DNA from 2 places in the Metabacillus sp. cB07 genome. Region 1 is predicted to be linked to the other one. Evidence: riboswitches for the same ligand, from Rfam matches in the RefSeq annotation. Region 1 holds a riboswitch; the other holds the start of a gene.
What was found. Region 1 has a riboswitch for lysine ahead of JOJ89_RS18155 (amino acid permease). Riboswitches for the same ligand answer to the same signal wherever they lie in the genome.

Region 1 (4,394 bases):
CATGCGCAGTTCGGCATTTACGGCAATCAAAAAGGCGATAATGAAGCGGACATCAACGTTTATATTCAGCAGGACCTTATTGTTAATACAATCGACAGATGGATCATCATGAATCAATAAGTTTTAAACAAAAAAACTGCACCCCTTCAAATAGCTTAAGGGTGCAGTATCTTATAATTATTTTACTGCCTCAAGAAACTCCTCTGCATCCTGAACTATAAGAGCCACTGCGTCTTTCCAGAAATCCTCTTTTGTCAGATCAGCGCCAAGATGCTTCATGGCAAGATCTTCAACCTGCATCGAGCCTGTATCTTTAAGCAAGGCAATGTATTTCTGCTCAAAAGCAGCTCCTTCCTCAAGCGCTTTTGCATAGATTCCAAGCGAGAACAAGTAACCGAATGTATACGGGAAGTTATAGAATGGAACGCCCGTAATATGAAAGTGGAGCTTTGATGCCCAGAAGTGCGGGTGATACTCGCCTAATGAATCACAATAGGCTTCTTTCTGAGCGTCTTCCATCAGCTCGCTGATTCTCTCGGCACTCACCATTCCTTTTTTGCGCTCTTCATAAAACGCATTTTCGAAAATAAAACGGCCATGTATGTTCATCAGAAGCGCCACACTGCGCTGTACTTTATCTTCAAGCAGGGCAAGGCGCTCTTCTTCCGTTTTTGCTTTTTTCACTGAAGCATCCGCCACAATCATCTCGGCAAATGTCGAAGCCGTTTCCGCCACATTCATCGCATAGCTGCGGTTCAGCGGATGAACGCCTGCCATTGCATGCTGGTGAAACGCATGGCCAAGCTCATGGGCAAGAGTCGCAATGTTTGAAGGCGTGCCTGAGAACGTCATAAAGATGCGGGACTGGTCGCTCTCAGGAAAGCTTGTGCAAAATCCGCCCGGCGCCTTTCCCTGTCTGTCTTCCGCTTCGATCCAGCGGTCCTCAAAGGCTTTTTTCGTAAAAGAGGTAAGCTCCTCTCCGAAGTTTGAGAACTGATCTAGAATAAACTCAGCTCCCTCCTGGTAGGAAACCTTCGACTCTTTGCCGCCGATCGGCGCATCAAGATCATACCAGCTGAGTTTCTCCACCCCGAGAAGCTCTGCTTTTCTTTTTAAATACTTCACTAGAGACTGCTTGTTTTCAGAGATAACTTTCCACATGACATCAAGCGTCTCCCGCTTCATCCGGTTGATTTCAAGGGGCTCGCTGAGCACGTCGTTCCAGCCGCGCTTTTCGTAGACATTCAGCCTGAAGCCCGCAAGATGATTCAGCGTTTGTGCAAATAAATCAGCTTTGCTTCCCCATGCTTTTTCCCACTCTTCAAAAACAGCCTTGCGTACTTCACGGTCCCCGCTTGAGAATTTATTGGCCGCCTGGCCAACGGAAAGTTCTTTTACTTCTCCATTTTCTCTGAATGGAATTTTCACCGTTGAGACGAGAGTGTCATAAAACTGTCCCCACGCATGATATCCATCAACAGAAAGAGCATTGATCAGCGTTTCCTGCTCCATCGGCAGTTTATTCTTCGCTTTGTTTCTGCGTTCAGTTAGCACATAGCTGAGGTCAGCCAGACTTTCCGTCAGAATAAGCTCTTCCCAGATTCTATCCTCCACTTTTACAAGCTTTTGATCAAGGCTTGCGAGTGCATTCTGAAAGTGAGAGCTGAGCTGCGTTACTTTCCCTCTCAGAACAGCAGCGTTTTTGTCCTCTGTATCCTGGGCCTGCAGGCAGCCGACAAATGCACCCGCCTGTCTAATTCTTTTTGCAATCCCCTGAAATGAATCAAGGATTTCATTAAGGTAAACGTGATCCTCTTTTGAGCTTGGCACATCCAGCTGATCTGCCTCGGCCTTAAATAATGGAACGTCCTTTTCAAGCTCTTCTAAGTGGCGCTTAAAACTTTCAGACTTGCTGCCTCCTCCGAAAAACACATTCAAATCCCATGTTTCTGCATATGTAGCGGCTTTCATAATTCTACCCCCTATTAAGTATTTCGCTGCACTAAATAAACTGACAGGTCTATTATATAACATCCGTTTGAATTTTTGTATAATTCTTACTCTTTTTAAAATCAAAAAAAAAACAACCCGCAGGCTGTTCTTATTTACTTTACAGATTTATCTGATTTTACCTCATCGTCATCCATTAAGCCTTTTGTTGCATTCTTGAATTCTCTCAGTGTTTTGCCTGCAGCTTTGCCCAGCTCCGGAAGTTTTTTCGGTCCGAAAAGCAGGAGTGCCACAAACACAATCAACATGATTTCGCCGAATCCCAAGTTCATCATGTACCCTTCTTCCATGTCATATTTTCATAAAAATAGAAAGAAAACGTTATCTTTGTAAATTATAGTAGATTCCTGTGTACATTGCAAAGTGAAGTTTTGGTGACAATTATTTCAAGATATCATGCAAATATTGCTAAATGGGATATCTCGTTGACAAATTTATATCCCCCTGCTAAATTAATGCTATTAAAATAACATTAAAAATCCTCACGACATCTCAGTGAGGTAGAGGTTGCGCGATTGGAAGAGTAGCATGCATGAGGCCGGTGGGGCTGATGAACGCATGACGAAAGGCCTTCGCGCCGAAGTGTATAACAGCCACACTGTTATACGCTGGGACGGCATCGAACAGGTGCCGGACTGCCGCAGATTTTTCTGCGGAGTGCTATCTGGAGATGATGGTGAGTTTTTGCGTATTCTGGCGCACGGACTTTTCCGTGCGTCTTTTTGTTTGTTTCTATCAAGAATGACACAGACTGAAAATAAGGTATGTGTTCCATAGGAGGTTTCACATTTTGAAACAGAAAAAATGGGGTTTTTGGCTGTTAACAGCCTTTGTTGTAGGAAATATGGTCGGATCGGGTATTTTCATGCTTCCGAGTACACTTGCACAAACGGCAAGTCCTCTCGGTGTAACGAGCGCCTGGCTTGTCACTGGATTCGGCGTACTGATGATTGCTCTTGTTTTCGGCAATCTTTCTATCCGCAGACCGGATTTGACGGCCGGTCCTCAAAGCTATGCGAAAGCACTTTTTGATTCGCCTAAAAAAGGAAATGTCGCAGGCTTCAGTATGGTCTGGGGATACTGGGTCGCGAACTGGATCAGCAATGTCGCCATTATCACCAGCTTTGCCGGCTATTTATCTTCCTTTTTTCCGATTATGTCTGACAAATCGGTTCTTTTTACGATAGGTTCACAGGACGTTCAGCTTGGGAGAGCAGTAACGTTTGCTGTGTGTACCATCCTGCTTTGGGGTACTCATTCCATTCTTGTCACAAACATGACGGGTGCAGGGAAGCTTAATTTTGCTGCTACCGCTTCTAAAGTCATTGGATTTATGCTGTTTATCATTGCCGGATTATTTGCACTCGAATCTGCCTCTTTCGGCGAATTCTATTTCCCGGTTGAAACAGACAGCGGCAGTACACTCGGACTGACAAGTCAAATTCAGTTCGCCGCGATCTCAACTTTATGGGCGTTTGTCGGCATTGAATCGGCCGTTATTCTTTCAGGTCGTGCATCTTCACAAAAAGATGTGAAAAAAGCGACTATTACCGGCTTAATCATTGCTGTTTTCATCTATATGATTATCACACTTATAACCATGGCCGTTCTTCCGCATGAACAGCTGCAGACCTCCGACAAACCATTCGTCGATGTGCTCTCCGTTATTTTAGGAGATGCAGGAGCGAATGCGATGGCTCTGCTCGCCGTTGTGTCTCTGTTCGGTTCCACCATCGGCTGGATTCTGCTTTCTTCTGAAGTGCCGTATCAGGCCGCGAAATCAGGCATCTTCCCGGCATTCTTTGCAAAGACCAATAAAAAAGGCAGTCCCTTAAATGCCCTGCTGATAACAAATTTGATGTCGCAGATTTTCATTTTCTCAACGATTTCAGGAACCATCAGCGAAGCTTATACGTTCCTGACAACGTCAGCTACACTTGCTTATCTTTTCCCGTACCTAGTATCCTCCATCTTCTTCCTGAAGCTGATTGCTAAAGGAGAAACGTATGATCTGGTAAAGGGTTCGCGTGTAAAAGACGGGATCATCGCGTCCATAGCCTGTATTTATTCTGTCTGGGTTATCGTCACCGGAACAGCAGACCTTAAAACATTTGCTTTAGGTGTCGGCCTTTTCCTTGCAGGCTTTGTGATCTATCCATTCCTTGTAAAGTACATGAAAAAAGAAGAATCTGCCTCTGCTTAACCAAAAAGGGCTGCATCCATTATGCAGCCCTTTTAATTTGCTGCCGGAGCAAACATCTGGCTTGCACAATACTCAATGATTTCTCTCCTTCTTATGATTCCAATGAAGATTCCTTTGTCATCAGTCACTGGCACAAAATTCTGTTCCATGGCCCTTGTAATAATATGTTCCATCTCAGCCT
Region 2 (4,394 bases), 500 kb from region 1:
TACCTTTACTCATCTGGCCCACTCCCTTTGATTCTAGTACTCATCAAACAAATGCAAAAATAGTGCTGACTCCAACGTAGGACAGTGCAAGGAAAAGTGCGATTGTCACGTAAGTGGAGATCAATTGTGATCTAGGAGTGACTGTAATTCCCCAGCTCACAGCAAATGACCACAGGCCGTTTGCAAAGTGGAAGATTGTTGATACTACACCAACTACGTAAAAAACAATCATGAATGGATTGCTGAAAATAGAGGCCATCATATCAAAATTCACTTCTGCTCCAAAGGCAGCTGCAATTCTTGTTTCCCACACGTGCCATGAAACGAAAATCAGTGTAATAACACCTGAGATTCTCTGAAGCATGAACATCCAGTTGCGGAAGTATCCGAACTTGCTGACGTTGTTTTTCGCTGTAAACGCAATGTAAATTCCGTAGATTGCATGGTATAAAAGCGGGAGGAATATAATAAATGTCTCCAGAACAATTCTAAACGGCAAGCTTTCCATAAAATGTGCAGCATTGTTAAATGCTTCTTCTCCTCTTGTTGCAAAGTTATTTACAACAAGATGCTGAATTAAGAAGACGCCAACCGGAATCACTCCAAGCAAGGAATGAAGTCTTCGGTTCAAATACTCTCTGTTTCCAGCCATCTCAACATAACCCCCTAGTAATCTTAAAATCTTTTTTTTAATGTTTCTCCTATTCCCCGGCAATCTTTTAAAAAAATAAACATTGTATGATAAAATGTGACAAATTTATTGTACTCCTCACGCGGTACAGCGTCAAGAAAACGTGTTCATAAATTTTAATTTTGTGACAAATCTCTTTTTCAAACAATTTTTATTTTCTTAAAATACTAATCTGGCGCTGATCGGTCAGATAATTTACTTTTATTGCATGTGCCTCATGCCGCATCTTGATATATAATAAAAATCAGAAAGAGGGGAAGAATGTGAAAAAAACGAAAGAACAAATTGACACGGCACAGCTCAGAGATATGCAGGTGCCTGCGTTTGCATATGAACTCCTTAGAGAAGTGCTTATTCCTGACATTTTGGGGAACGAGTCCGCTTCCATGATGTACTGGGCAGGCAAGAGCCTTGCGCGGAAGTATCCGGCAGAATCCATCGACGAGCTGATCGCTTTCTTTTCGCTCGCAGGCTTTGGAAACCTTTCACTTGTACATAAGAAAAAAGACGAAATGGAATTTCAGCTGCAAAGCGAACTGATCCAGGCAAGATTTAAAACGATGAAAGAACCTTCGTTCCAGCTTGAAGCAGGTTTCATCGCCCAGCAGGTGCAGCGCATGAACAAGCAGATCACCGAAACATATGAGCATGTTAAAAAACGTGCGGACAAAGTTCACTTTACTGTGAAATGGGACTACAAAGACATGGAGTTTGAAAACGAATAAAGGACGGGTACTCATGATACCCGCCCTTTTTTTATTTTCATCAAAGCTCTCAGTTGGCGCCAAGGACGCCTGCCGGCTGCTCTGAAAGTTCAAATGCGTCGTGCAGCGCTTCTACCGCTTTCACCATATCAGCATGGCCGACTACCGTTGAAACTTTTATTTCTGACGTGCTGACCATTTTCACCTCAATCTGTTCCTTCGCAAGAACATGGAACATTTCCGCGGCAACTCCCGGGTTTGAGACCATTCCGGATCCTACGATCGAGACTTTGGCCAGGCCGTTTTCAAATTCGATCCGTTCAAATCCGAGTTCCTCCTTATACGTTTCAAGAACGTGCACGGTCTCTTCGACCTCACCTGTTTTAACAGAGAATGAAAGAGAAGCAATCTGTGCGTTTGCTGTACTTTGAATAATAATATCCACATTGATTCCGTGGCTTGCGAGTGTTTTGAAAATGGTGGAAAGAGCCATCAATCCGTTTTGCAGCCCGCAAACCGTCACTTTTGACACCTGATCTTCAAATGCAATGCCTCTTACAATTAAATTCTGTTCCATATCTGTTTCCTCCTCAATAAGCGTGCCCCGTTCGGCTTCTGTGCTGGATCTGACTTCAAGCGGTACTCCGTAATTTTTGGCAAATTCAACTGCACGCGGATGCAGGACACCCGCTCCCAGGTTAGCGAGCTCAAGCATTTCATCATAGGAAATTCCCTCAAGCTTTCTTGCCCCTTTTACAAAGCGCGGATCGGTTGTGTAAACACCCGTCACATCTGTATAAATATCGCATTTGTCCGCTTTCAGCGCCGCTGCTAAGGCAACTGCTGTTGTATCGGATCCTCCGCGTCCAAGAGTCGTAATCTCGCTGCCGTCTGCAAAGCCCTGAAATCCGGCAACAACGACGATTTTCCCTTCAGAAAGCCGTTTTTCTATTTTCTCTGTATCAATTCCGGAAATTCTCGCATTTCCATGGACGTGCTCTGTGCTGATGCCGGCCTGCCAGCCTGTATAGGAAACAGCGTCATAGCCTTTCGCCTGCAAAGCCATTGTCAGTAGAGAGATGGTCACTTGCTCTCCTGTTGAAAGCAGCATGTCCATTTCGCGCTTGCTTGGTTTTTGTGTGATTTCAGCTGCAAGTGATACTAAATGATCCGTTGTTTTCCCCATTGCCGATACAACGACAACAACACTGTTGCCCTTTTGGCTTTCTTCAGCTGCACGGTTGGCAGCATTCATGATTTTCTCCGGAGAACCAACTGATGTGCCCCCAAATTTTTGTACAATTAAACCCATATCGCCTCTCGCCTTTCAAGTCTTATTTGATCGTCAGCAAGTAAAAGGGAGAATCCCGGAAAACGCAAAAAAAGCAATGAGATTCTCTATCTCATTGCTTGCATAAACGAATAATGGAACTTCATTCATACAATGAGATAGCGCTCCAAGAAAAACATCTTCTTGACAATCCTGCGTCTCTTAAACGCAAAACCAGCAAAGAGAAGAAATGGCTCTTTCTTTGCTTCGGCGGCGCTCCCCTTTCACGCGTCTTCAAAGGAATCCATTTTCCTCTGACGCGCTACTCTTGAAGTCCGCACCTCTACCGTCATTTAACGAACTAAACGATCTGATTTATGAAATTAGTTAAAATTTTAGCAAACCTTACTGCTTAAAGCAAGAACATTTTATGCTTCTTCTTTTTCCTGCAGTTTTTCATAGATTAATTCTGCGGTATTTGAAGGCATGCCTGCAGCGATAATGTCCTCAATACTTGCCTCTTTCATTTTTTTCACAGACCCGAAATGTTTCAGCAGGACCTTCCTGCGCTTTTCGCCAACGCCGGGTATGTCATCCAGAATCGATTGAAAAGCGGTCTTTCCGCGCGTCTGCCTGTGGAAAGTAATCGCAAACCGGTGAACCTCATCCTGAATGCGCTGGAGGAGATAGAACTCCTGGCTGTTTCGTTCAAGCTCCACAATTTCAGGCGGACTGCCGACCATGAGGTTGGATGTTCTATGTTTGTCGTCCTTTACAAGGCCTGCTACAGGTATGGTCAAGCCAAGCTCATTTTCAAGCACATCCTGAGCTGCTGCAAGGTGGCCTTTTCCCCCGTCAATAATAATCAAGTCAGGAAGCGGTAGTTCTTCTTTCAGGACGCGCGTATATCGTCTGCGGACAACTTCCCGCATCGACTCATAATCATCAGGGCCTTTAACGGTTTTAATTTTATACTTTCTGTATTCCTTTTTAGCAGGCTTCCCGTCAATGAAAACGATCATGGCCGATACCGGATCTGTACCCTGAATGTTTGAATTATCAAAGGCTTCAATTCTTGCAGGCGTATAAATACCCATTTTTTCACCCAGCTGGTCGATCGCTTTTATCGTTCGTTCTTCATCGCGCTCAATCAGCGAGAATTTTTCTTTAAGGGCAATTTTCGCATTTTCATGTGCAAGCAGAACGAGATCCTTTTTCTTTCCCCGCTGAGGCTGCGTCGCAGTGACTCCGAGAAGCTCAGCAGCCATCTCCCGGTCAACGCTGTCCGGAAGCAGTATTTCTTTAGGAAGAATGTGATTGCTCTTTGAGTAAAACTGGCCGAGGAAGGTTAAAAACTCTTCTTCCGGTTCCTGATAAAGCGGGAACATGGCAATATCCCGTTCAATCAGCTTGCCCTGTCTTACAAAAAACACCTGAACGCACATCCACCCCTTGTCGTACGAATAACCGAACACATCGCGGTCGACAAAGTCATTCATCGTCATCTTTTGCTTTTCCATCGTGGCGTCAATATGGGCAATCTGGTCCCGGAATTCCTTCGCACGTTCAAAGTCAAGGTTCTCAGATGCAGCCAGCATTTTCTTTGAGAGTTCCTCTTTAATCTGCTTAAATCCGCCTTTAAGAAAGCGCGTCATTTCGTCCACCATCTGCCTGTTCTGTTCCTGGGTCACATTGTAGACGCAGGGTGCAAGGCATTGTCCCATGTGGT

Region 2: linked by a shared signal. The riboswitch ahead of JOJ89_RS15660 (aspartate kinase) and the one ahead of JOJ89_RS18155 (amino acid permease) in region 1 are both predicted to bind lysine.

Annotation. Positions count from the first base shown of each region.
Region 1 is NZ_CP069296.1:3,536,317-3,540,710, forward strand. It holds gene JOJ89_RS18140 (alpha/beta fold hydrolase) at 1-120, shown strand, start outside; gene JOJ89_RS18145 (M3 family oligoendopeptidase) at 178-1,971, opposite strand; gene JOJ89_RS18150 (twin-arginine translocase TatA/TatE family subunit) at 2,106-2,282, opposite strand; lysine riboswitch at 2,504-2,681, shown strand; gene JOJ89_RS18155 (amino acid permease) at 2,798-4,213, shown strand; gene JOJ89_RS18160 (CBS domain-containing protein) at 4,246-4,394, opposite strand, start outside.
Region 2 is NZ_CP069296.1:3,039,588-3,043,981, forward strand. It holds gene sdhA (succinate dehydrogenase flavoprotein subunit) at 1-13, opposite strand, end outside; gene JOJ89_RS15650 (succinate dehydrogenase cytochrome b558 subunit) at 44-652, opposite strand; gene JOJ89_RS15655 (YslB family protein) at 1,000-1,416, shown strand; gene JOJ89_RS15660 (aspartate kinase) at 1,466-2,707, opposite strand; lysine riboswitch at 2,838-3,019, opposite strand; gene uvrC (excinuclease ABC subunit UvrC) at 3,094-4,394, opposite strand, start outside.